DNA from 4 places in the Janthinobacterium sp. PSPC1-1 genome. Region 1 is predicted to be linked to each of the others. Evidence: predicted binding sites of a transcription regulator. Region 1 holds the regulator's gene; each other region holds the start of a gene.
What was found. The regulator sigma-54, encoded in region 1, starts transcription at its own class of promoters, with help from an activator protein. The targets are predictions, from matches to a motif close to TGGCANGNAANCTGCTTT.
Positions count from the first base shown of each region.

Region 2: adh (aldehyde dehydrogenase) is a predicted target of sigma-54. The motif match lies at 3,390-3,407, and genes of this name have one in related genera.
Region 3: ACP7EG_RS09105 (EDSAP-1 family PEP-CTERM protein) is a predicted target of sigma-54. The motif match lies at 1,932-1,949, and genes of this name have one in related genera.
Region 4: glnA (type I glutamate--ammonia ligase) is a predicted target of sigma-54. The motif match lies at 703-720, and genes of this name have one in related genera.

Region 1 is NZ_JAFCWP010000002.1:587,364-592,950, forward strand. It holds gene ACP7EG_RS10150 (KdsC family phosphatase) at 1-204, shown strand, start outside; gene lptC (LPS export ABC transporter periplasmic protein LptC) at 247-858, shown strand; gene lptA (lipopolysaccharide transport periplasmic protein LptA) at 884-1,447, shown strand; gene lptB (LPS export ABC transporter ATP-binding protein) at 1,447-2,202, shown strand; gene ACP7EG_RS10170 (RNA polymerase factor sigma-54) at 2,207-3,685, shown strand; gene hpf (ribosome hibernation-promoting factor, HPF/YfiA family) at 3,755-4,117, shown strand; gene ACP7EG_RS10180 (enoyl-CoA hydratase/isomerase family protein) at 4,251-5,336, shown strand; gene rapZ (RNase adapter RapZ) at 5,337-5,587, opposite strand, start outside.
Region 2 is NZ_JAFCWP010000016.1:3,196-8,782, reverse strand. It holds gene ACP7EG_RS27510 (PQQ-dependent methanol/ethanol family dehydrogenase) at 1-1,289, opposite strand, end outside; gene ACP7EG_RS27505 (DUF779 domain-containing protein) at 1,339-1,728, opposite strand; gene adh (aldehyde dehydrogenase) at 1,783-3,303, opposite strand; gene ACP7EG_RS27495 (beta-propeller fold lactonase family protein) at 3,653-4,609, opposite strand; gene ACP7EG_RS27490 (TonB-dependent receptor family protein) at 4,814-5,587, shown strand, end outside.
Region 3 is NZ_JAFCWP010000002.1:351,955-357,541, forward strand. It holds gene ACP7EG_RS09100 (LytR C-terminal domain-containing protein) at 1-784, shown strand, start outside; gene ACP7EG_RS09105 (EDSAP-1 family PEP-CTERM protein) at 854-1,843, opposite strand; gene ACP7EG_RS09110 (hypothetical protein) at 2,056-2,430, opposite strand; gene ACP7EG_RS09115 (hypothetical protein) at 2,582-2,893, shown strand; gene ACP7EG_RS09120 (dodecin) at 2,908-3,114, opposite strand; tRNA gene ACP7EG_RS09125 (tRNA-Thr) at 3,342-3,417, opposite strand; gene ACP7EG_RS09130 (ClpXP protease specificity-enhancing factor) at 3,444-3,956, opposite strand; gene ACP7EG_RS09135 (glutathione S-transferase N-terminal domain-containing protein) at 4,062-4,673, opposite strand; gene ACP7EG_RS09140 (cytochrome c1) at 4,794-5,558, opposite strand.
Region 4 is NZ_JAFCWP010000005.1:470,320-475,906, reverse strand. It holds gene ACP7EG_RS18735 (rhodanese-like domain-containing protein) at 1-433, opposite strand, end outside; gene glnA (type I glutamate--ammonia ligase) at 818-2,233, shown strand; gene ACP7EG_RS18725 (DUF4124 domain-containing protein) at 2,391-2,900, shown strand; gene glnL (nitrogen regulation protein NR(II)) at 2,906-3,994, shown strand; gene ntrC (nitrogen regulation protein NR(I)) at 4,043-5,533, shown strand.

The DNA.
Region 1 (5,587 bases):
ATCGGCGACGATGTCATCGATGCGCCCATCCTGCGCCGCGTGGGCTTTGCCGTCAGCGTGCCGGGCGGGCGTCCGGAAGTGCAGGGCCTGGCGCACCATGTGACGCAGGCCGGCGGCGGTCGCGGCGCGGTGCGCGAGATCTGCGAATTCCTGCTGCGCGCCCAGGACAACTATGCGCGCGTCATGGCGCCGTTCCTGGAGTGAGGCGCGCCTTGCCGCCAGTGACATTTGAAAGAGTGAAATCCTATGCGTAAGCCAGGAGGCGCCCATCGCTGGCGCATGATTTTTACCGTGCTGGGGGCAGTTGTCTTTGCGCTGGGCAGCTTCTGGCTGCTGGAAGTAATGAACAAGAATGCCCAGGACATCACGGCCAGCAAGCATCAGGATGAGCCCGACTATTTCATCACCAATTTCAGCCTGGTGCGCATGGACTTGACGGGTAAGCCCAGCTATATCGTGTCGGGCACCAAGCTCACGCATTATCCGCTCGATGATTCATCCGATATCGATCAGCCTTTCGTGCGCAAGCTCACGCCAGGCATGCCGCCGATGAACATGAATGCGGAACTGGCGCATATCGACCAGGACAATACCCGGCTGCAACTGCACCGCAATGTCGTGATCGACCGCGTGGCCAGTCCGAAGGCGCAGAACCTGACAGTCAAGACGGAAGCGCTGACGGTATTCCCGGATGAGGAAAGAATGGAAACGGACGTGCCTGTCGATATCCTGACGGGCGCCTCGCGCATCAATGGCGTCGGCATGAAGGCCAATAACGCCACCGGCGTGGTGGAAGTGCAGAATGCGCTGCGCATGGTCCTCCCGCCGAAACCGCGCCCGGCCGCGGCGGCAAAATGACAGAATGAAACAAGGAAACCATACTATGAAGAATATCTTGCTGTTGACCGTATTTTCTCTGGCCATGATGGGCGTGGCGCATGCCGAGAAGGCCGATTCCGAGAAGGAAGCCGTCATCACGGCACGCAGCGGCCATGTTGATGACGTCAAGCAGATTCGCACCCTGACGGGCGACGTCGTGCTGGTCAAGGGCACCCTGACCATGAAGGCAGGCCGGGCCCTGATCACGGAAGATCCGCAAGGCTACCAGTTCATTACCTTCTGGGCCGATCCCGGCAAGCTGGCCACCTTCCGCCAGAAGCGCGATGGCGCGGGCGACCTGTGGGTCGAAGGCGAAGCGGAGCGCGTGGAATACGACAACAAGACGGAAGTGGTGAAACTGTTTTCCAGGGCCAAGCTGACGCGCCTGGAAGGCACGAAAGTGACCGACGTGGCCAATGGCGCCTTCATCTCGTATGACAGCCGCAAGGAAGAATTTGCGATGGAAAATTCCAACAGCGGCACCAGCACCCCGGACGGTGGCAGCGTGCGCATGGTGATCCAGCCGAAGCCCAAGGCACCGGCCACGCCCGCGCCAGGAAAGAAATAATGGACAATACTCGTTGCGGCAGCACCCTGATCGTTCGCGGGCTGCAAAAAACCTATGGCAAGCGGCAAGTCGTGCATGATGTCTCGCTGCAAGTCGAATGCGGCGAAGTGGTGGGTTTGCTGGGCCCGAACGGCGCCGGCAAGACCACCTCGTTCTACATGATCGTCGGTCTGGTGCCGTCCGATGGCGGCACCATCGATATCAGCGGCGTGGATATTTCCCGCCTGCCGATCCACCGCCGCGCGCAGATGGGCCTGTCGTATCTGCCGCAGGAAGCGTCCGTCTTCCGCAAGCTGACGGTGGAAGACAATATCCGCGCCGTGCTGGAAATCCAGACCGTCGAAGGCCGTCCTTTGAAGAAGGCCGAGATCGAGGAGCGCCTGGATAAATTGCTGGCCGACTTGCAAATTGAAAAGTTGCGCGAGAATCAGGCGCTGTCCCTGTCGGGCGGCGAGCGCCGCCGTGTGGAAATCGCCCGCGCGCTGGCCACCGACCCGCGTTTCGTGCTGCTCGACGAACCGTTTGCCGGTGTCGACCCCATCGCCGTGATCGAGATCCAGCGTATCGTGCGCTTCTTGAAGGAGCGCAATATCGGCGTGCTGATCACCGACCATAATGTGCGCGAGACGCTGGGTATCTGCGACCGTGCCTACATCATCAACCAGGGCTCGGTGCTGGCGTCGGGACGCCCCGACGACATCATCGCGAACGAGTCGGTACGCCGGGTCTATCTGGGCGAACACTTCCGCATGTGAGCCAATGAAACAATCATTGCAGCTGCGCACTTCGCAGCACCTGGCACTGACGCCGCAGTTGCAGCAATCGATACGCCTGTTGCAATTGTCTACCCTGGAATTGCACCAGGAACTAGAGCAACTGCTGACGGACAATCCCTTGCTCGAGCGCCTCGACGATCCGCTCGACCATTCGCTGCGCCTGCTGTCCGACGGGGCCCTGAGTTCCACGGCCGCGCCGGCCGAAGCACCGCCCCAGCCGCCAGGCCAGGATGCACCCGCGGCGCCAGCCGAAGCGGAAACCTTTGACGGCGAAGCGGGCGACAGCCCGGCCGCCGCGGATGGCGGCGACAGCGACTGGAGCGAGGCGAGCCGGGGCAAGGCGCCCGACGACGAAGATTCGCGTCCGCAATTGGAGGCCCACCACTGCACCCTGCGCGAGCACCTGATGGAGCAGATGCGCGTGACGGTGCTCGAGTTGCGCGACCGCGCGCTGGTCGAGCTGATCATCGACGCGCTCGACGACAATGGCTACCTGGAAGAGTCGCTCGACGACATCCTGGCGCGCTTGCCGGAAGAGCTGGAAATCGATGCCGACGAGATGCGCACGGCCTTGTCCCTGCTGCAAAGTTTCGATCCGCCCGGTGTGGGTGCGCGCAACGCGTCCGAATGCCTGGCGCTGCAAATCAAGCGCTTGCCGCACGTCGCCATGGTAACGCGGCGCATGGCCCTCGTCATCGTGGAAAAGCACCTGGCCTGGTTTGCCCAGCGCGATTTCAACAAGCTGAAAAAAGCCCTCGATTGCGACGAAGAAGACTTGCGTGAAGCGCAGACGGTGATTCGCCAGTGCAATCCGCATCCGGGCGCCGTGTTCGCCTCGGATGTGTCCGATTACGTGGTGCCCGACGTCGTCGTCAAGCGCGCGCGCAATGGCTGGCAAGTCACCCTGAACAACGACGTCATGCCGCGCCTGCGCGTCAACGCCATGTACGCCAACTTGCTCAAGCAGGGCAAGGGCGAGGGCGCCATGGGCGCGCAATTGCAGGAAGCCAAGTGGCTGATCAAGAATATGCGCCAGCGTTTCGACACGATCTTGCGTGTGGCGCAGGCGATAGTAGAAAGACAAAAGAACTTTTTCTCGCATGGGGCCGTTGCCATGCGCCCCCTTGTGCTCCGTGAAATAGCTGATACACTGGGTTTACACGAGAGTACTATCTCGCGGGTAACAACCCAAAAGTACATGCTGACCCCGCATGGCATGTTTGAGTTGAAATATTTCTTTGGTAGCCACGTCGCCACCGAAGCGGGGGGCGAAGCATCATCGACGGCGATACGGGCATTGATCGTGCAACTGACAGGAGCAGAAGACCCTAAAAATCCTTTATCCGACAGTAAGATTGCGGACATGCTGGGGGAACAAGGCATGGTGATTGCGCGACGTACTGTTGCCAAATACCGGGAAGCGTTGAAAATTCCGCCAGTGAGCCTGCGTAAGTGTTTGTAAGTTTTTTTCGGTTCCTCTGCGGGCCGGATAGGATGGACCGCACGAACCCGATCATCTTTAGGAGTGTGTATGAATCTCACCATCAGCGGACATCATCTCGAAGTGACACCAGCCATCCGTGAATACGTACAAACGAAGCTGGAGCGCGTGAAACGTCATTTCGATCAAGTTATCGATATCGCCGTGATTCTGACCGTGGATAACCTCAAAGAGAAAGAAAAACGTCAAAAGGCCGAAGTCAACCTGCGTCTGAGTGGCAAAACAGTCTATGTGGAAAGCCTGGCGCACGACCTGTATGCCGCAATCGATATCCTGATCGACAAGCTGGACAGGCAAGTGATGAAGTACAAAACCAAAGTGCAAGGGCACGGTAAAGAGGCGATCAAGCATCTGCCAGACAACTCCGAGGAAGACGCCGTCGTCGCCGTTTAAGGCCACCCGCTTCCAGCAGTTGTGATCAACTAAGGGCGCACATTGCGCCCTTTTTTGCGCCCGGACCTTTTGAACGCAATCTTCCCCGCGCAGGCGCTAAAATGTTGGCACTTTCACTTCTTTCCTGCCTGCCATGAGCGACTTCGTCCAGACCTCCATCCGCAACCGCACCGGGCACATCGTGCTCGACCGTCCGAAAGCCTTCAATTCCCTGTCGCTGGAGATGGTGCGCGCCCTGAGTGCCGTCTTGCTGGCCTGGCGCGACGATCCGCAGGTGGACGCCGTCGTGATCCGTTCCAGCAGCGAAAAAGCCCTGTGCGCCGGTGGCGATATCCGTTTCTTTTACGATGCGGGCCTGGCTACGCCGCAAGGCGGCAGTGCATTGCTGGAAGATTTCTTTACGGAAGAATACGCCTTAAATCATGTCATTCATTTTTACCCGAAACCTTATATCGCCGTGATGGATGGCGTGGTCATGGGTGGCGGCATGGGCGTGGCACAAGCCGGGCCCGGCAATCGCTTGCGCATCGTCACGGGCCGCACGCGCATGGCCATGCCGGAAGTCAATATCGGCTTGTTCCCGGACGTGGGCGGCAGTTATTTTCTGTCCCGCCTGGCTGGCCAGCTGGGCCTGTACCTGGGCTTGACGGGCTTGACGATCAACGCGGCCGATGCCCTGTACACGGGGCTGGCCGATGTCTACCTGCCCGAGGCGCAGATGGGGGCGCTGCTGGCCCTGTTCGAATCGACGCCGGGCGAGGCCTTGCCGGTGGCCATCAAGGCGCTGGCGGCACCGTTCCAGGCCGAGGCGGGGGCTTCTCCTTTGGCCACGGCGCGCGCGGCGCTGGACCGCCATTTCGGCGCCCCTTCCGTGGCGGCCATCATGGCGTCGCTGGCGCAGGACGACAGCGCGTTCGCAGGCAAGGCCCTGGCGGCCATGCGTTTGCGTTCGCCGCTGATGATGTCGGTGACCCTGGAATTGCTGCAGCGCGGTGCTCACCTGGGTGTGGCCGACTGCCTGCGCCTGGAGCGCAGCGTGGTGCGCCACAATTTCGCGCATGGCGAAGTGCTGGAAGGCGTGCGCGCGCTGGTGGTCGACAAGGACAATGCGCCACGCTGGAACCCCGCCAGCCTGGACGAGGTCGATGCGGCCATGGTGGCGCGTTTCTTTGTGCCCGTCTGGCCGGCCACGGCGCATCCGCTGCGCCACCTCGACTGATTAAGCGCGCTCGCGGTGGCGCAGCACGACTCTTTCGTTGGGGCCGAAGTATTGCGCCAGCCGTTCCGCCATGTACACGGAGCGGTGCTGGCCGCCCGTGCAACCGAGCGCCACCGTCAGGTAGCTGCGGTTGTCCGATTTGAATGACGGCAACCATTTCTCGATGAAGGCGCGGATGTCGGCCAGCAGTTCCAGCGCGCTCGGCTGCGCGTCGAGGAAGGCGATCACGGGCGCATCGCGTCCGTCGAGCG
Region 2 (5,587 bases), on a different contig from region 1:
TTGGCGGGAACGTAGAACAGCTTGGTTTGCGGCGAGTACGCCATCGGCATCTGGTTTTTTGCACCGAGGAAAGCGGGCGCGGCAAACACGGTCGTGCCCTTCTTGCCCTCTTCTCCCTTGGTCGGGTCGCCTGGGCGGCCGGCGGCGATATAGTTCGGCCGTCCCGTTTTCAGGTCGATGCTGCTGGCCCAGGTGATTTTCTTCACAAACGGAAAGGCGTTCTGCAGCTTGCCGTTGTTTGCATCGATAACATAGAAAAAACCGTTGCGGTCGGCCTTGCCGCCGTAGCGCTTGCCATCCATGTCGAAGGTGACGAACTCGTTGGCGCCATCGAAATCCCAGGCATCATTGGGCGTGTTTTGATACGCCCATTTGATCTGGCCCGTCTTGACGTCCAGTGCCACGGTGGACGAGGAATACAGGTTGTCGCCAGGACGCAAGTGGCTATTCCACGGCGCCGGGTTGCCAGTGCCGAAATAGGCCAGCTTGGTTTGCGGATCGTAGGTGCCGCCCATCCAGGTCGAGGCGCCGCCCGTCTTCCACAGGTCGCCCGGCCAGGTTTTGTTGACCGTGCCGGATACGCCGTTATCGATGGCCTTGCCGTCCTTGTCGTAGCGGTGGCCCATATGGCCTTCCACCGTCGGACGGCTCCATACCAGGTCGCCGGTCATCGGGTTGCGCGCTTCGACCCGCCCCACGATGCCGAATTCGCCACCCGACACGCCCGTCAGCAGCAAGCCTTCGGCGATCAGCGGCGCGGCCGTCATCGAGTAGCCGGCCGCATAATCGTCCACTTTCTCTTTCCAGACGATCTTGCCCGTGTTCTGGTCCAGCGCCACCAGGTAGGCGTCGAGCGTGCCGAAAATCACCAGGTTGCCATACAGGGCGGCACCGCGGTTGACCACGTCGCAGCACGGCATGATGCCGTCCGGCAAGCGATGCTCATACTTCCACAGCTTGGCGCCCGTTTTCAAGTCGACAGCAAAGATGCGCGAATACGATGCCGTGACGAACATCTTGCCGTTATGAATCAGCGGCTGCGACTCCTGGCCCCGCTGTTTTTCGCCGCCAAACGAGAACGACCAGGCCGGCACCAGCTTGGCCACGGTCTTGTCATTGATCTGCGTCAACGGTGAGTAGCGCTGACCCTGCGTGCCCATGCCAAACGACAGCACGCTGGCCGGATTCTTCGCCGTGTTGTCGAGCATGGCATTGGTGACATTGCCCACGTCGGCCGCCTGGACCAATGAGGCCAAGGATGCCAACCCCAAACCGACGACGATCCCCATGATTTTTTTCTGCACAATCATCTCCCTCTGTTTTATTAGTATGTGTGTATCAGGTCTTGCGGTGCTCATGCGGCTGGGCATGCAACAGCGCGCACTCTTCATCGGTGAACAGGCGCGAGCGCGTCAGGAAGCGCTTGCCCGTGCCGTTGTCGAGTGAAAACATGCCGCCATTGCCATCGACCACATCGATAATCAACTGGGTATGCTCCCAGTACTCGAATTGCTCGAGTCCCATGTAAAACGGTGTGCCATTCAAGTTGCCGAGATAGATATCGGTATCGCTGACATCGAACTCGCCCAGCGCATAACACATGGGCGCACTGCCGTCGCAGCAGCCGCCCGACTGGAAAAACATCAGCGGGCCGTGACGCTGGCGCAACTTGTCCATCATTTCCAGCGCCGCATCGGTGGCGACCACCCGGGCAATTGCTGCACTCATGGCATCCCTTTCTGCGCGCCGCCCCCGGCTAAGGGCGCGGCGCCTGTTGCCGGTTTAGAAGAAGCCCAAGGCTTTCGGGCTATAGCTCACCAGCAAGTTCTTCGTTTGCTGGTAGTGGTCGAGCATCATCTTGTGGTTTTCACGGCCGATACCCGATTGCTTGTAGCCGCCGAATGCGGCGTGGGCTGGATACAGGTGGTAGCAATTGGTCCATACGCGGCCCGCCTGGATGGCGCGTCCCATGCGGAAGGCGCGCGAACCGTCACGCGTCCACAAGCCGGCACCCAGGCCGTACAAGGTATCGTTGGCAATCGCCAGCGCTTCGGCCTCATCCTTGAAAGTGGTCACGGACACGACTGGTCCAAAGATCTCTTCCTGGAAGATGCGCATCTTGTTGTTGCCCTTAAACACCGTCGGACGCACGTAGTAACCGCCCTCCAGGTCGCCTGCCTGCGTATGGCGCTCGCCGCCAGCCAGCACTTCGGCGCCTTCCTGGCGGCCGATGTCGAGGTAGGACAGGATTTTTTCCAGCTGCTCCTGCGACGCCTGGGCGCCGATCATGGTGCTGGCATCGAGCGGATTGCCCTGCTTGATGGCGGCCACGCGCTTCAAGGCCCGTTCGATGAATTTCTCGTAAATCGATTCCTGGATCAGCACGCGCGATGGGCAGGTGCACACCTCGCCTTGATTCAGCGCAAACATGGTGAAGCCTTCCAGGCACTTGTCGAAATAATCATCATCGGCATCCATCACATCTTCAAAGAAGATGTTCGGCGACTTGCCGCCCAGCTCCAGGGTGACGGGAATCAGGTTTTGCGCGGCATACCCCATGATCAGGCGGCCCGTGCCCGTTTCACCCGTAAAGGCGATCTTGGCGATGCGCTTGCTCGACGCCAACGGCTTGCCCGCTTCCAGGCCGAAACCGTTGATGATGTTCAACACGCCCGGTGGCAGCAAGTCGCCGATCAGTTCGATCAACACCATGATGGAAGCGGGGGTTTGCTCGGCCGGTTTCAAGACGACGCAATTGCCGGCGGCCAGGGCTGGCGCCAGTTTCCACACGGCCATCAGAATCGGGAAATTCCACGGGATGATCTGGCCCACAACACCCAGCGGCTCATGGTAGTGATAGGCATAGGTTTCCGCGTCGATTTGCGCGACGGAACCTTCCTGCGCGCGGATGCAGCCGGCGAAGTAACGGAAATGGTCGATGGCCAGCGGAATGTCGGCATTCATCGTTTCGCGGATCGGCTTGCCGTTATCGATGGTTTCCGCCGTGGCGATCAGGCTCAGGTTTTGTTCGATGCGGTCGGCGATGCGGTTCAGGATATTGGCGCGCTCGGCGGGTGAAGTCTTGCCCCAGGCATCCTTGGCGGCATGCGCGGCGTCCAGCGCCAACTCGACATCTTCCGCCGTGGAACGGGCGATTTCGCAAAACGGCAAGCCCGTGATCGGCGTGATGTTAGGAAAGTATTCACCTTTTACTGGTGCAACGAACTGACCGCCGATGTAATTGTCATAGCGTTGTTTGAAGGGATTGGCTACGCCCAGTTTGCTGATGTCTGCGAGATTCATGTCGTCCTCTATCGGGTTAATTAGAATGGAAATAATTTAATTAAAATCAAACGTCCTGGTACAGATGGGGTGAGTACACGGAGTCTTCCGCAAATGCCGTGCCAGCTCGCCGCCGCACTACCAACTTAGCGGGTTTTACCCTTGTTACAAGGGCGTGGCATCAATACCGGCGCGCTTTTCAGCGCATGCCCCGGGCTTGAGCGGAGGGCGTGCGTCTGTTGGCGTTTTGAACAAGCGGCGCGGCCCCTGTTCCAATCCGTGCCAGCCTCGCCACCAGCCCGCATCACATTCCCTGCACCGCTGCACAATGGAACAGGTGTACCAGACTGGAACACCTGCGCCTGTATCACTACCGTATCACCACGCCCCAGGGCAATTCGCCCACGGCAATATCGGCCACCTTGCGCGCGCTGGCCGTATCGATGACGGAAACGCTGTTCGAGCGGCCATTGGCCACGTACAGCTTGCTGCCATCAGGCGTGATGGCCATATTCCACGGGCGCTTGCCGACGGGAATGGTGGCTGTGACCTTGTTGCTGGCCGTATCAATCACCATCACCGTGCCGTCCGTGCCGTTCGAGACATACACCTGTTTACCGCCGGGGTGGACGGCGATGCCGTTGGCATTCTTGCCCGCTGGAATGGTGGCGACGGCCTTGCGCGCGGCCATGTCGATCACATACACGGCGTTGACCAGTTCGCACGCCACGTAGGCGCGGCCGGAGTCCGGACTGAAACCGATACCGCGCGGCCGCAGGCCCACGGCAATAGAAGCCACCTGGCGGCGTTGCGCCACGTCAATGACATCGACTTGCTCGGCCTCTTCCGCGCTGACCAGCAGCCAGCGCCCATCAGGGCTGAACACAGCATGTTCCGGGTTACGCCCTTGCACCTTGATGTCGGCGAGCAAGACGCCCGTCTGGCCATCGAGCAAGGCCACGCTATTGTTTTCCTCGACGGCCACGGCCACGTAACGACCGTCCGGCGAAGCGCTGACGCCTTCGGGCGACTTGCCCAGCGCCACCGTGCGCACGGGCGTGCCGCTCGCGTTATCGATCAGCAACAAAGCGCTGCTGGCAGCATCGGTGACAAACAATTGCCGTCCGGTGGGGTCGGCGGCGATGCCACGCGGACGCTTGCCTGCCGCGATCTGGTGCACCACCTGGTCGGTCGCCGTGTCGATCACGCTGAGGGTGCCCGATTTTTCATTGGGGACATAGGCAAAAGGAGCGGCCTGGAGAGCGCTGCTGGCAAGCACAGGCAGCAGCCAGCACACCTGGCGCAAGCGCGAGAAGAAGTTGGGCATAATCACCTTTTCAATGGCAAAACGAGGGGAAAGCGCGCGGTATCGGCGCATCTGAACATTTCTGCATGCAAACGCCGTGCCACTGACACGCGTATAATTTCAGCCCACCAATGGAGACATGGCAGGCATATTGCTTGATACAACTATGCAGACCTGCGCCGCTCACGCGCTCAAGCAGGCTTTTATTCACATTGGAGAACCCGCATGCAGCATCGTTTCCGCTTGAACACCATTGCCAGCCTGTTTGTCGCCGGCAGCGCCACCCTCGCCCCCCACGTTTTCGCCGCCGAGGCAGCTAACCTGGCCAACGGGCAACTCATGGATACGGTGGTCGTCAGCGGCAGCCGCATCGCCCACCCCAGCCAGGAAGTGCCGGCCTCGATCGACGTGGTCGACAGCGCCCGCATCCAGGATGGCCAAATCCGCGTCAACGCGTCAGAGGCGCTGGCCGCCGTGCCGGGCCTGGTTGTGCAGAACCGCCAGAACTACGCGCAAGACTTGCAAATCTCGTCGCGCGGCTTCGGCGCCCGCTCGGCCTTCGGCGTGCGCGGCGTCAAACTGATCAGCGATGGCATTCCCGCCAGCATGCCCGACGGCCAGGGCCAGGCCGCTACCTTCAACCTTGATACGGCCGAGCGCATCGAAGTGCTGCGCGGACCGTTTTCTGCCATCTATGGCAACCATTCTGGCGGCGTGATCCAGCTGTTTTCCAAGGATGGGAAAAATCCCCCGTCCGTCGAATTGAATGTGACGGGCGGCAGTTTCGGCACCAGCAAGGTGGACTTGACGGCACAAGGCCAGGCAGGCGGCATCGGCTACGTGCTCGACGGTTCGCGCTTCCGCACGGACGGTTTCCGCGACCACAGCGCCGCCACGCGCGAACAGGCGTTCGGCAAGATCACCGTCAAGCCCAATGCGGACAGCAAGCTGACCATCGTCGCCAACAGCCTGCACCAGGGCAATACGCAAGATCCGCTG
Region 3 (5,587 bases), 240 kb from region 1:
CTTGACGCAGGAAATGGGCATGGCGCGGCCGCATCAGGCCTATCTGTTCAGCAATCTCGGCCATGCCTATTCTCTGAGCGGACGCGATGCGCAAGCGTTGCCCGCGCTGGAACAGGCGTGTTTGCTCGATCCGCTCAATGCGCTGGCCTGGCAGCACCTGGCGCAGGTGCTGGAGCGCCTGGGACAGCACGAGCGCGCCGTCCTCATGCGGCGCCAGGCGGCCAGCTTGCGGGAACACGACTTGCGGCGCGACCTGGCGGTCTTGCGCGGCGCGGCGGCGCCGCAGCTTGTGCCTGTGCCCGCGCCGGTGCCGGATGCGCCCGCCATGGCGCGCGTGGAGATCACGCAGAGCGATGGTATGGCCCAGCTGCAGCGCGTGCTGGCAGCGGTGCGCAGCGTACCCGCCGCAGTGCCCGAGCGGCCCATGCCGGCGGCGCCCGCGCCGCAGCCGCGCCTGGAAATTGTGAATGGCAACGGTGTGCCGGGCATGGCAGCCGCGCTGGCGCGCAGCCTGGCTGGCGCTCCTGTGCAGGTGGTGCGCCTGGCCAATGAAACCAGCTTCCAGGTGGCGCGCACGCGCGTCGAATACCGGCCCGCGCAAGAGCAGGCGGCGCGCCAGCTGGCCCGCCAGCTTGGGCCGCAGGTGCAGACCCAGGCCGCCGACTGCCCGGCCAGCGAGCTGCGCCTGGTACTCGGGCGCGACCTGAGTGACCCCGCCATGCTGCACCGCTACTATCTGCAGCAGTTGCAACTGGCGCGCCAGGCACTGGCACGGCTGGGGTAAAACGCCTCTGCCGGCGTCTACAACACGCGGCGTCTGCAAAGGCGCCGCGTGTTGTAGGCATGCCAGTGTCTATTCCGGCTGGCGGCGGCGCGTGAACGCCAGGGCGGCCAGCCCCAGACCCAGCAGGAACAGGCTGCCGGGTTCCGGCACGGCCAGGGGATCGATGACGACGATGTCGGTGCGTGTGGACTTGGCAAAGTTCAAGGTATAGCTGCCGGCGGGCAGGGCGAAACTCGAGGTCAGGGAAAACAGCGCAAAGCCATTCGTGAAGGCGCGCCCGGTAGCGGGGTCATTCGTGCCGGCCGTCAAGTTCAGGCTGAACGGGTCGAGGCTGCCGGCGCCATGGTTGCCGTTGATATCGCTACCATTGTTCGGGTTGCCGTCGGGGGCGAACTGGAAGATCACGCCATCGGCATTCGCGTTCGACAGGCAGCCGACGGGGCTGGCGCTGTTGCAGGAGATATTGAAGATATCCATGATCGACACGTTCGACTTGTCGCCCAAGGTCGTCACGCTGGTGCGCAAGTCGCGCCGTCCCATAAAGCTGAAGGTGATGAAGCCGGCGCTCGACAGGGTCAGGTTGACGGAGCCGGTGAGCGTGTCGCCGGCCATGGCCGTGGCGGCGCCGACCGTGTTGCGCTGTGTTTCCGCCACGGCTTGCACGCTGGCGCCGCCATTGAGCATATTGCCGAAGGCGTGCGCATCGCCGCGCGCGAATTCCAGGGTGGAACTGGGACTGGGTGCGTAGTGGTTTTGCGGCAAGCCGCTGCAGCCGCCACCCGAACACACTTGCAGCACGTCGGCGTTGGCGGCCGGCCCCGTATTGACGGCGCGCGGATTGACGGCCACGCCACCTTCGAAGAAGGCGCTGTCGCTGGCATTGCGGTTGGCGCCGGCCAGCGACAGCGCGCCAGCGCTGGTGGTGATGCGGAAATTGTTCAACTCATTGACGGCCAGGCCGTACGCGCCGGCCTGCGCCTGGCCGCTGGCCAGCAGGCTTGCCGCCGCCAGTGCGCCCAGCCAGCCCAGGGTCTTGCTTCGTGTGTGATTGACGTTCATCGCAGCCTCTTATCGTGGTCAGTGTCGGGAAATCCGGGGGGACAAAGAATCCAGAATGACATGCCTGGATTCATCTCGTAGACACAGATAAGCAGCTTGCGTGCCACATAAAAAAAGTTTATTGAATCAAGTACTTGCCTAAAGCGGGCTGAACTGAAAGAGGTCAAGTGTAAGAAAGGCCGACGCCGCTTTGCGGGCGGCCTCGGCCAACCTCAGGTACCGCGGTGATAGCCCAGGTGGCCACCCGAATTGCTTGCGCAACCGCAACCGATGCGCACCACTTCCTCGCCTTCTGTCAATTTCCAGTTGGTAATGGTCGTGTGCTGCCAGTCGATGTCACTTTTCTTGACAGGTTTGACCGTCAAGGTGCGTTGCTCCACATCTGTGTATTCCATCAGCTCCTCGTCGTCGGCGATGTCGAAATGGCGGTGGATCAGGGAAATACCGAAGCGGTCGAGTGCGCCATAGCGCTGCAGCACGTCGCGCAGTTCGCGGAAGCAGGCCAGATCCGCAGGCAGCAGCGGGTCGACGGCGGAAATATCGGCAACGGGTTGCCATTGCATGGCGTGGATGTTCAGGCTGTGCATGATAGGCTCCTGTGCCCCGTGATGAGTGGCCCAGGCTGCCGGAGGGGCGCTGGCACGCCTGGCGAAATACCCATCGTGGCCGTAAAGCCGGTGCGGCGCTTGCGCCAGATCAAAGGTGCGGCACATCGCGCCACGCCCGGTAAAATAGGCCATGGCAAACAAAACTCCCACTTTCCCCGGCGCACGCACGGGCCGCGGCCAGGTCCTGGCCGTGCTGCTGTCGAACCGCGACCAGTCCGGCGCCGAGCCGCTGCAAGGCCGCGTCTCCCTGGCCGCCATCGTCAAGGCATTGAAACGCAAGTACCACTGGCCCATCGAGACGCACAGCTTTCCCGCCAACACGCAGGATGGCCGCGCCAGCTGGGCGACCGTGTACAGCTTGCCGGAAAAGGTGATTCAAGCCGCGCTGGAGGCCGGCGGCCGCGAGTGGCTGGAGAGCCGGGCAGTGGTCGGGCGGCGGTGAGTTGCCGCCTTACCCTATTCGAGTCGGAAGCCGACCTTCAGCGTGACCTGGAAGTGCGCCACCTTGCCGTCGACGATATGGCCGCGCGATTCGGTCACTTCATACCAGTCCATATGCTTGACCGTCAGCGCCGCCTTGGCAATAGCATCGCGTATCGCCTGATCGCTGCTCTCGGTCGATGTGCCCACCAGTTCGATGAGCTTGTAAGTGTGTGCGGACATGATGTTTCCCCAGGTAGGAAAGCCGGACATCGGGAGCCTGCTTTGCGCAAGCACGTGCTCATCTTGCGCCTAAATGTGCTGGACGTCATTGCGCGGTGCAGCAATGCGCGCACAAGCTTATCTGGACGGGACGCGTGTCAATTGGCCTGGGAGTGTCCCGCAGGCAGGGGAAAAGAAAAAAGGGCTACCAACCGAAGCGGGTAACCCTTTGATTTTCTACTGAATTCTGGTGCCGACTGCCGGTTTCGAACTGGCCACCTGATGATTACAAATCAACTGCTCTACCAAATGAGCTAAGTCGGCAAAAACTGTGCGTTGCGAATTATACGCTATTTAATGCGTGTCAGGGTCGGGCGGCCGCCTTTTTTTGGTGGCTCGTCGTCGCCGGGCGTGGCGTTGTCGCGTTGTTCGGGGGAACTGGTTGGCACGGACGACAGGGTCGGGGCGCTGGAGACCGGGGCCAGCGCTGGCGGTGGCAGGTCGGCGGAGGCCGGGCTGTCGGTCGGTTGCGCGTCGGGGTCATCGTTGCCCAGCACGGGCTCGAAGGCCATGCCCTGGCCGTTTTCGTTGGCGTAGATGGCCATCACGTTGTCGACCGGTACGTAGATTTCGCGCGAGACACCGCCAAAGCGGGCGTGGAAGCGGACGGCGTCGTTGTCCATCTTCAGGCCGCTGGTGGCGCCGAAGCTGATGTTGAGCACGATTTCGCCCTTTTTCACGTATTCCATCGGTACCGTGGTGCGCGAATCGACTTTGACCGCGAGATAAGGCGTGTAGCCGCTGTCGGTGCACCATTCGTAGATGGCGCGCAGCATATAAGGTTTGGTTGAGATTTCAGACATGGTAGACACTGTGAGGCGGGAGCGCCCCCATCAAGCATGAGGCGGGCGCACCGGTAATTCAAAAGACGCAGATATCCCGGCAGGCGCGGCCTGCCGGGATTATCTTTAGCGGCGCATGACCTTTTCGGAAGGGGTCAATGCCTCGATATAGGCTGGACGCGAGAAGATGCGTTCGGCGTATTTCATCAGCGGTGCGGCCGTCTTCGACAGTTCGATGCCGTAGTGGTCCAGGCGCCACAGCAGCGGCGCGACAGCCACGTCGAGCATCGAGAATTCGTCGCCCAGCATGTACTTGTTTTTCAGGAACAGCGGCGCCAGGGTCGTCAGGCGGTCGCGGATTTCCGCGCGTGCCTTGTCGTGGGCCTTGTCGTTGCTCTTGGCGCGCTCGCTTTCCAGCACGTGCACGTGCACGAACAGTTCTTTTTCGAAATTGAACAGCATCAGGCGCGCGCGGGCACGCATCAGCGGATCGGCCGGCATCAGTTGCGGATGCGGGAAGCGCTCATCGATGTACTCGTTGATGATGTTCGATTCATACAGGATCAGTTCGCGCTCGACCAGGATAGGCACTTGGCCATACGGGTTCATGGTCGAAATATCTTCCGGCTTGTTGAACAGGTCGACGTCGCGCACTTCGAAGTCCATGCCTTTTTCAAACAGGACCAGGCGGCAGCGTTGCGAAAATGGGCAGGTTGTACCCGAATAGAGAACCATCATTTTTTATAGTTCCTTAGAAACAAAGGGGGTGAAGCCGCGAACGGCTCACCCCAGGTCGCTTGTCCACTCATGCGGACAATGCAGAAACAGGCATAAACCGGCCTATGGCCGGCGCCTCACTTATTTGACTTCCTTCCAGAACGACGCGTTAAGGCGCCATGCCAGCAGAGCAAATACCGACAGGAACAGCAGCACCCACACGCCCAGGCGTTTGCGTGTTTGCTGTGCCGGTTCGGCCATCCACTCCATGTAGCCGACCAGGTCGGCTACCGCATTGTCATACTCGATCTTGTTCAACGTGCCGGGCTTGACCTGCTCGAAGCCGGCAAATTTGTGGATCTTCTTGCTGGGCTCGTGGGGATCCGTCTCTTCCACGAACTTGGCAGTCTGGACACCTTGCAATTCCCACAATACATGCGGCATGGCAACATTCGGCAAGACCATGTTGTTCCAGCCGGTCGGCCGAGTGTCGTCTTTATAGAACGTACGCAGGTAAGTATACAGGTAGTCGCCGCCAGTGCCAGCGGAAGATGATTTCGCGCGCGAAATTACCGACAAATCCGGCGGTACGACGCCAAAGAAGGCCTTGGCGTCCTGCGGTGCCAGGCTAGTCGTCATCAAGTCGCCGACTTTATCACCTGAGAACAACAGATTCTGCTTGATCTGGTCTTCCGTCAAGCCCAGGTCGCGCAGGCGGTTGTAGCGCATTGACACGGCGGCGTGGCAATTCAGGCAATAATTGACGAACAATTTGGCGCCATGCTGCAGCGCTGCCATGTTGGTCTGGCGGTCAGGAGCCTTGTCCAGCGGAAAGCCGCCTTCGTTGGCGAGAGCCATGGCGGGCACGAAGGCCAGGATGGCGAGCAGTTTTTTTGCAATCTTCATATGATGTATGTCCTTTGAGCGTGGCGTGA
Region 4 (5,587 bases), on a different contig from region 1:
TGCACCAGCCGCCGATCTGCTTGCGGTGGCCGTCGGCGTCCTTGTCGCCTTCGAAACCTTCGAGGATGTCGAAGCAGTTCACGTAGCCGTGCTCGGTCGCCAGCTTGGCCGCATGGCGCGACCGCACGCCGGAGCGGCACAGAAACAGCAGCACCTCGTCCTTGCCGGCCTGGGCAGCCAGATGCGCGAGGAAGTCGGGATTCGGTACGCCACCCGGATACGTGGCCCACTGCACCGCGCCATGCTGGGTATCGGCGATATCGACCCGGCCCACCCAGTCGCGCTCGGCATTCGTGCGCACATCGATGAGCTTGACGGCAGCATCGCCCTGCAGCAGCTCGTAGGCTTCCTGCGGCGTGACGGCGCCGGCATACGGCGTACCTTCATTGGCCCGGCTGCGGGCGGTGGTCAGGATGTCGGCGGCGGTAGTCATGGCGTCCTCGATGAAAGTGGATAGGTGTGAACGATTATAGTGCGCCGTCCGCGCCCCGCAAACGGGAAAGCACGGTGCACGGCGCATGCACCACAAGAAGGCATTTTTCAGGAAATCGTGAAAAATGCACGATAATAGTGCGTTATTCGTTTTTTGCACTTGCATAGTGCATTCTTGATGTGGCGCAACCGCGCGTGAAAAGCGCGGGCAGGAAAACTTTCACTGGGATGGCAGTCATTTTGCTGCCGGCGCCAGGGCGCTTCAGGAGCTGGCATGGAATCTGCTATGATCCTTATGAGTTTTGGTGGCACGCAATGTTTGCTTCGCTTCATCAGCCCAGACGCATTAAGGTCGGCTCACCCCACATTCATTTAGGAGATACGCATGGCAATGACAGCCGCAGAAGTCTTGAAGATGGTAGAAGAAAACGAAGTCAAATTCGTTGATTTCCGCTTTGCTGATACCCGTGGTAAAGAGCAGCACGTGACGGTTCCCGTGTCGCACTTCGACATGGACAAATTCGAATCGGGCCACGCCTTTGACGGTTCTTCGATCGCTGGCTGGAAAGGCATCGAAGCGTCCGACATGATCTTGCTGCCGGATCCAAACACGGCTAATATCGACCCGTTCATGGAAGAAACGACCTTGTTCATGCAGTGCGACGTGATCGAACCGTCGGACGGCAAGGGCTATGACCGCGACCCGCGCTCGATCGCGAAACGCGCCGAAGCCTACCTGAAATCGTCGGGCATGGGCGACACCGCCTACTTTGGCCCTGAGCCAGAATTCTTCATCTTCGACAGCGTGCGCTGGAAGATCGACATGTCGGGCTGCTTCGTCAAGATCGGTTCGGACGAAGGTTCGTGGTCGACCGGCAAGGACATCGAAGGCGGCAACAGCGGCCACCGTCCTACCGTCAAGGGCGGCTACTTCCCCGTGCCACCAGTGGACAGCTTCCAGGACATGCGTTCGGAAATGTGCCTGATCCTGGAGTCCTTGGGCATCCCGGTTGAAGTCCATCATCACGAAGTCGCTGGTGCAGGCCAGAATGAAATCGGCACCCGCTTCTCGACCCTGGTCGAGCGCGCCGACTGGACGCAAAACCTGAAATACGTGGTGTGGAACGTGGCGCACAGCTATGGCAAGACCGCCACCTTCATGCCGAAACCTATCGTTGGCGACAACGGTTCGGGCATGCACGTGCATCAATCCGTATGGAAAGATGGCAAAAACCTGTTCGCTGGCGACGGCTATGCCGGCCTGTCCGATTTCGCCCTGTACTACATCGGCGGCATCATCAAGCACGCCAAGGCACTGAACGCGATCACCAACCCGGGCACCAACTCGTACAAGCGTCTGGTACCAGGCTACGAAGCTCCGGTGAAACTGGCGTACTCGGCGAAAAACCGTTCCGCCTCGATCCGCATCCCGCACGTGGCCAATCCAAAAGGCCGCCGCGTGGAAGCGCGCTTCCCGGATCCACTGGCGAACCCGTACCTGTGCTTCGCTGCACTGCTGATGGCTGGCCTGGACGGCGTTGCCAACAAGATCCATCCTGGCGAAGCCGCCTCGAAAGATCTGTACCATCTGCCGCCAGAAGAAGACGCACTGATCCCTACCGTGTGCGCTTCGCTGGAAGAAGCACTGGAAGCCCTGGACAAGGACCGCGAGTTCCTGACCCGTGGCGGCGTGTTCAGCGATTCCATGATCGACGCTTACCTGGAACTGAAAATGCAGGACGTACAGCGCATGCGCATGACCACGCATCCTGCCGAGTTCGACATGTACTACTCGCTGTAATGGCGCCATGCCGGCAACTTGCCGGTAGTGAATAAAAAACGCGGGTGAGGCGATCGGTCTTGCCCGCGTTTTTTTATGCGGCGCGCCAAGGTGGCGCCGGTGCAGTGTTGTATAGTCGGCCCAGGAACGATGCGGCATGTGCCGACAGGAGTGAAGATTGACCAAGCATTACAGAATGGCGCTGATGGCAGGATTGCTGGGCGCGGCGGCACAGGCGCACGGGCAGTTGTATGTGTGCGCCGATGCGCAAGGACACAAGACGTACACGGACAAGCGGGCTGGCGCGCATTGCCAGCTGCTCGATTTACCGGGCGCCATGACGGAGCCGCCACGCAAGACGGCGCCGCTGGCTGGCGCGCCTGCGCGGCCCGCCACGCAGGCGGTGGCCACGGCGGCGCCTGCCGCTGGCGCGTTTCCCAAGGTCGATGGCGCCGAGCAGCGTGCGCGCGACCTGGACCGGCGCCAGATCCTGCAGGACGAATTGCGCAGCGAAGAGCAGAAACTGGCGGCCCAGCGCCTGGAGTTCAACGAGGGCCAGCCTGAACGCCAGGGCAATGAACGCAACTATGCCAAGTATCAGGAAAGAGCGGCGCAGTTGAAAGAGAATATCAACCGGACCCAGCAGAACGTCGAGGCCCTGAAACGCGAGATTGCGAATATTCGGTAAAGCACATGACAATAGACAACCATTCCAGCCGTCCCGCCCACCTGGCCGGCCTTGATTTGCTCGCTTCGGCCGTGATCCTGCTCGATGGCGACGGCCGCATCAGCTATGCCAACGCGGCCGCGGAAAACCTGCTGGAAAGCTCATTGAAGGCCCTGTCGCGGCAAAAGCTGACGGCGCTGTTCCTCAATCCCGAGGAGCTGGCCGGCATCTGCGCGCAAGCGCTTGAACACAAGTTTTCCGACTTGCGCCAGGACCTGAGCCTGGAGCGCCTGGGGCGCGAACCGCTGCGCGTGCACAGCATCGTCAGCGCGCTCGATGCGCCGCGCGACGGCGTGCTGATCGAGCTGCGCGAAAACGTGCAGCAGTTAAAACTCGACCGCGAGGAGCGTATCCTCGACCAGAGCCAGGTCAACAAGGAGCTGATCCGCAACCTGGCGCATGAAATCAAGAACCCGCTGGGCGGCATCCGCGGCGCGGCCCAGCTGCTGGAGCTGGAGTTGCCGGCCCTGCACCTGAGCGAGCTGCGCGAATACACGCAAGTCATCATCAAGGAAGCGGACCGCCTGCAAACCCTGGTCGACCGCCTGCTGGCGCCGCACCGCCGCCCGCACATCGTGGGTGACGTGAATATCCATGAAGTGTGCGAGCGTGTGCGCAGCCTGATCCTGGCCGAATTTCCCAGCGGCCTCACCATTTCGCGCGATTACGATGCGTCGATCCCCGAGTTTCGCGGCGACAAGGAGCAATTGATACAGACCGTGCTCAACATCGCGCACAACGCGGCGCAAGCGCTGGCCGAGCGCATCGAGGCGGGCGATGCAGAGCTGATTTTCAAGACGCGCGTGGCGCGCCAGGTGACCCTGGCCAAGGTCCGCTACAACCTGGCATTAGACTTGCATATCATTGACAATGGACCGGGCATCGCACCCCAGATCCGCGACCGGATTTTCTACCCGCTGGTGTCGGGCAGGGATGGCGGCAGCGGGCTGGGACTGACCTTGGCGCAAACCTTCGTGCAACAGCACCTGGGCGTGATCGAGTGCGAAAGCCGGCCTGGATACACCGATTTCAGGATCGTTCTCCCCTTGCCATAAGCGAGGAAGTATCCCACCCATGAAATCCATTGCGGGACGCACACACTAATGAAGCCAATCTGGATAGTTGACGACGACGAATCAATCCGCTGGGTGCTGGAAAAAGCCCTGGCGCGGGAAAATCTCGCCACCAAGAGTTTTGCCAATGCACGCGACGCCATCGCTGCACTGGAGTTTGACACGCCGCAAGTGCTCGTGTCCGATATCCGCATGCCGGGCGCGTCCGGCCTGGAGCTGTTGCAGACGGTCAAATCGCGCTTTCCCGGCTTGCCTGTCATCATCATCACCGCCTTTTCCGACCTCGATTCGGCCGTCGCGGCCTTCCAGGGCGGCGCCTTCGAATACCTGGCCAAGCCCTTCGATATCGACAAGGCTGTCGAACTGATCCGTCGCGCGCTGGAAGAGAGTCTGCGCGAGACCAGCGTCGAATCGGGCCCGTCGGAAACGCCGGAAATCCTCGGCCAGGCGCCGGCCATGCAGGAAGTCTTCCGCGCCATCGGCCGTTTGTCGCAATCGAATGTGACGGTGCTCATCACGGGTGAATCCGGTTCCGGCAAGGAACTGGTGGCGCGCGCGCTGCACAAGCACAGTCCGCGTGCGGCGCAGCCCTTCATTGCCCTGAACACGGCGGCGATCCCGAAAGATTTGCTGGAATCCGAATTGTTCGGCCATGAACGGGGGGCGTTTACGGGCGCGCAGACGACGCGCCGGGGCCGCTTCGAGCAAGCCGAGAACGGCACCCTGTTCCTCGATGAAATCGGCGACATGCCGTTCGACCTGCAGACGCGGCTGTTGCGCGTGCTGTCCGACGGCCATTTCTATCGCGTCGGTGGGCATCAGCCCATGAAGGCCAACGTGCGCGTCATTACGGCCACGCACCAGAACCTCGAGCAGCGCGTGCGCGACGGCCTGTTCCGCGAAGACTTGTATCACCGCCTGAACGTGATCCGTTTGCGCCTGCCCAGTTTGAGGGAGCGGCGCGAGGATATCCCCATCCTGGTGCGCCACTTCCTGGTGCAAAGCGCGCGCCAGCTGGGGGTGGAAGCCAAGCGCATGAGCGAACCGACGATGCAATTTCTCAGCGGCCTCGATTTGCCCGGCAATGTGCGCCAGCTGGAAAACCTGTGCAACTGGATCACCGTGATGGCGCCGGGCCAGACGGTGGAAATCAAGGACTTGCCGCTGGAATTGACGCAGGGGCAGGGCGATGCCGGCGCTCCCGCAGCGCATGGCGAAGCGACGCCGCCGGCCGTGACTCATCCGCATGGCGGCCAGGTATTTGACGCCGCCGCGCCCGCCACCGGTGCGCCGCCGGGCTGGATCGGCCTGCTGGAATTGCAGGCGGCCGGCATGCTGGGTGCCGGGCAACAGGAAGTCATGGCCGTGCTGGGGCGGCAATTCGAGTCGGCCCTGATCAAGACGGCGCTCAAGCATACGCACGGGCGCAAGAACGACGCCGCCGTGCGCCTGGGCATCGGCCGCAACACCATCACCCGCAAGATCTCTGAACTGGGCATCGACGGCGCCAAGGACGATTGACGCATGGCCGGACGGGGGCTCCCCCGTCCGCTTTTCCCCGCGGCGTCCCTTGCA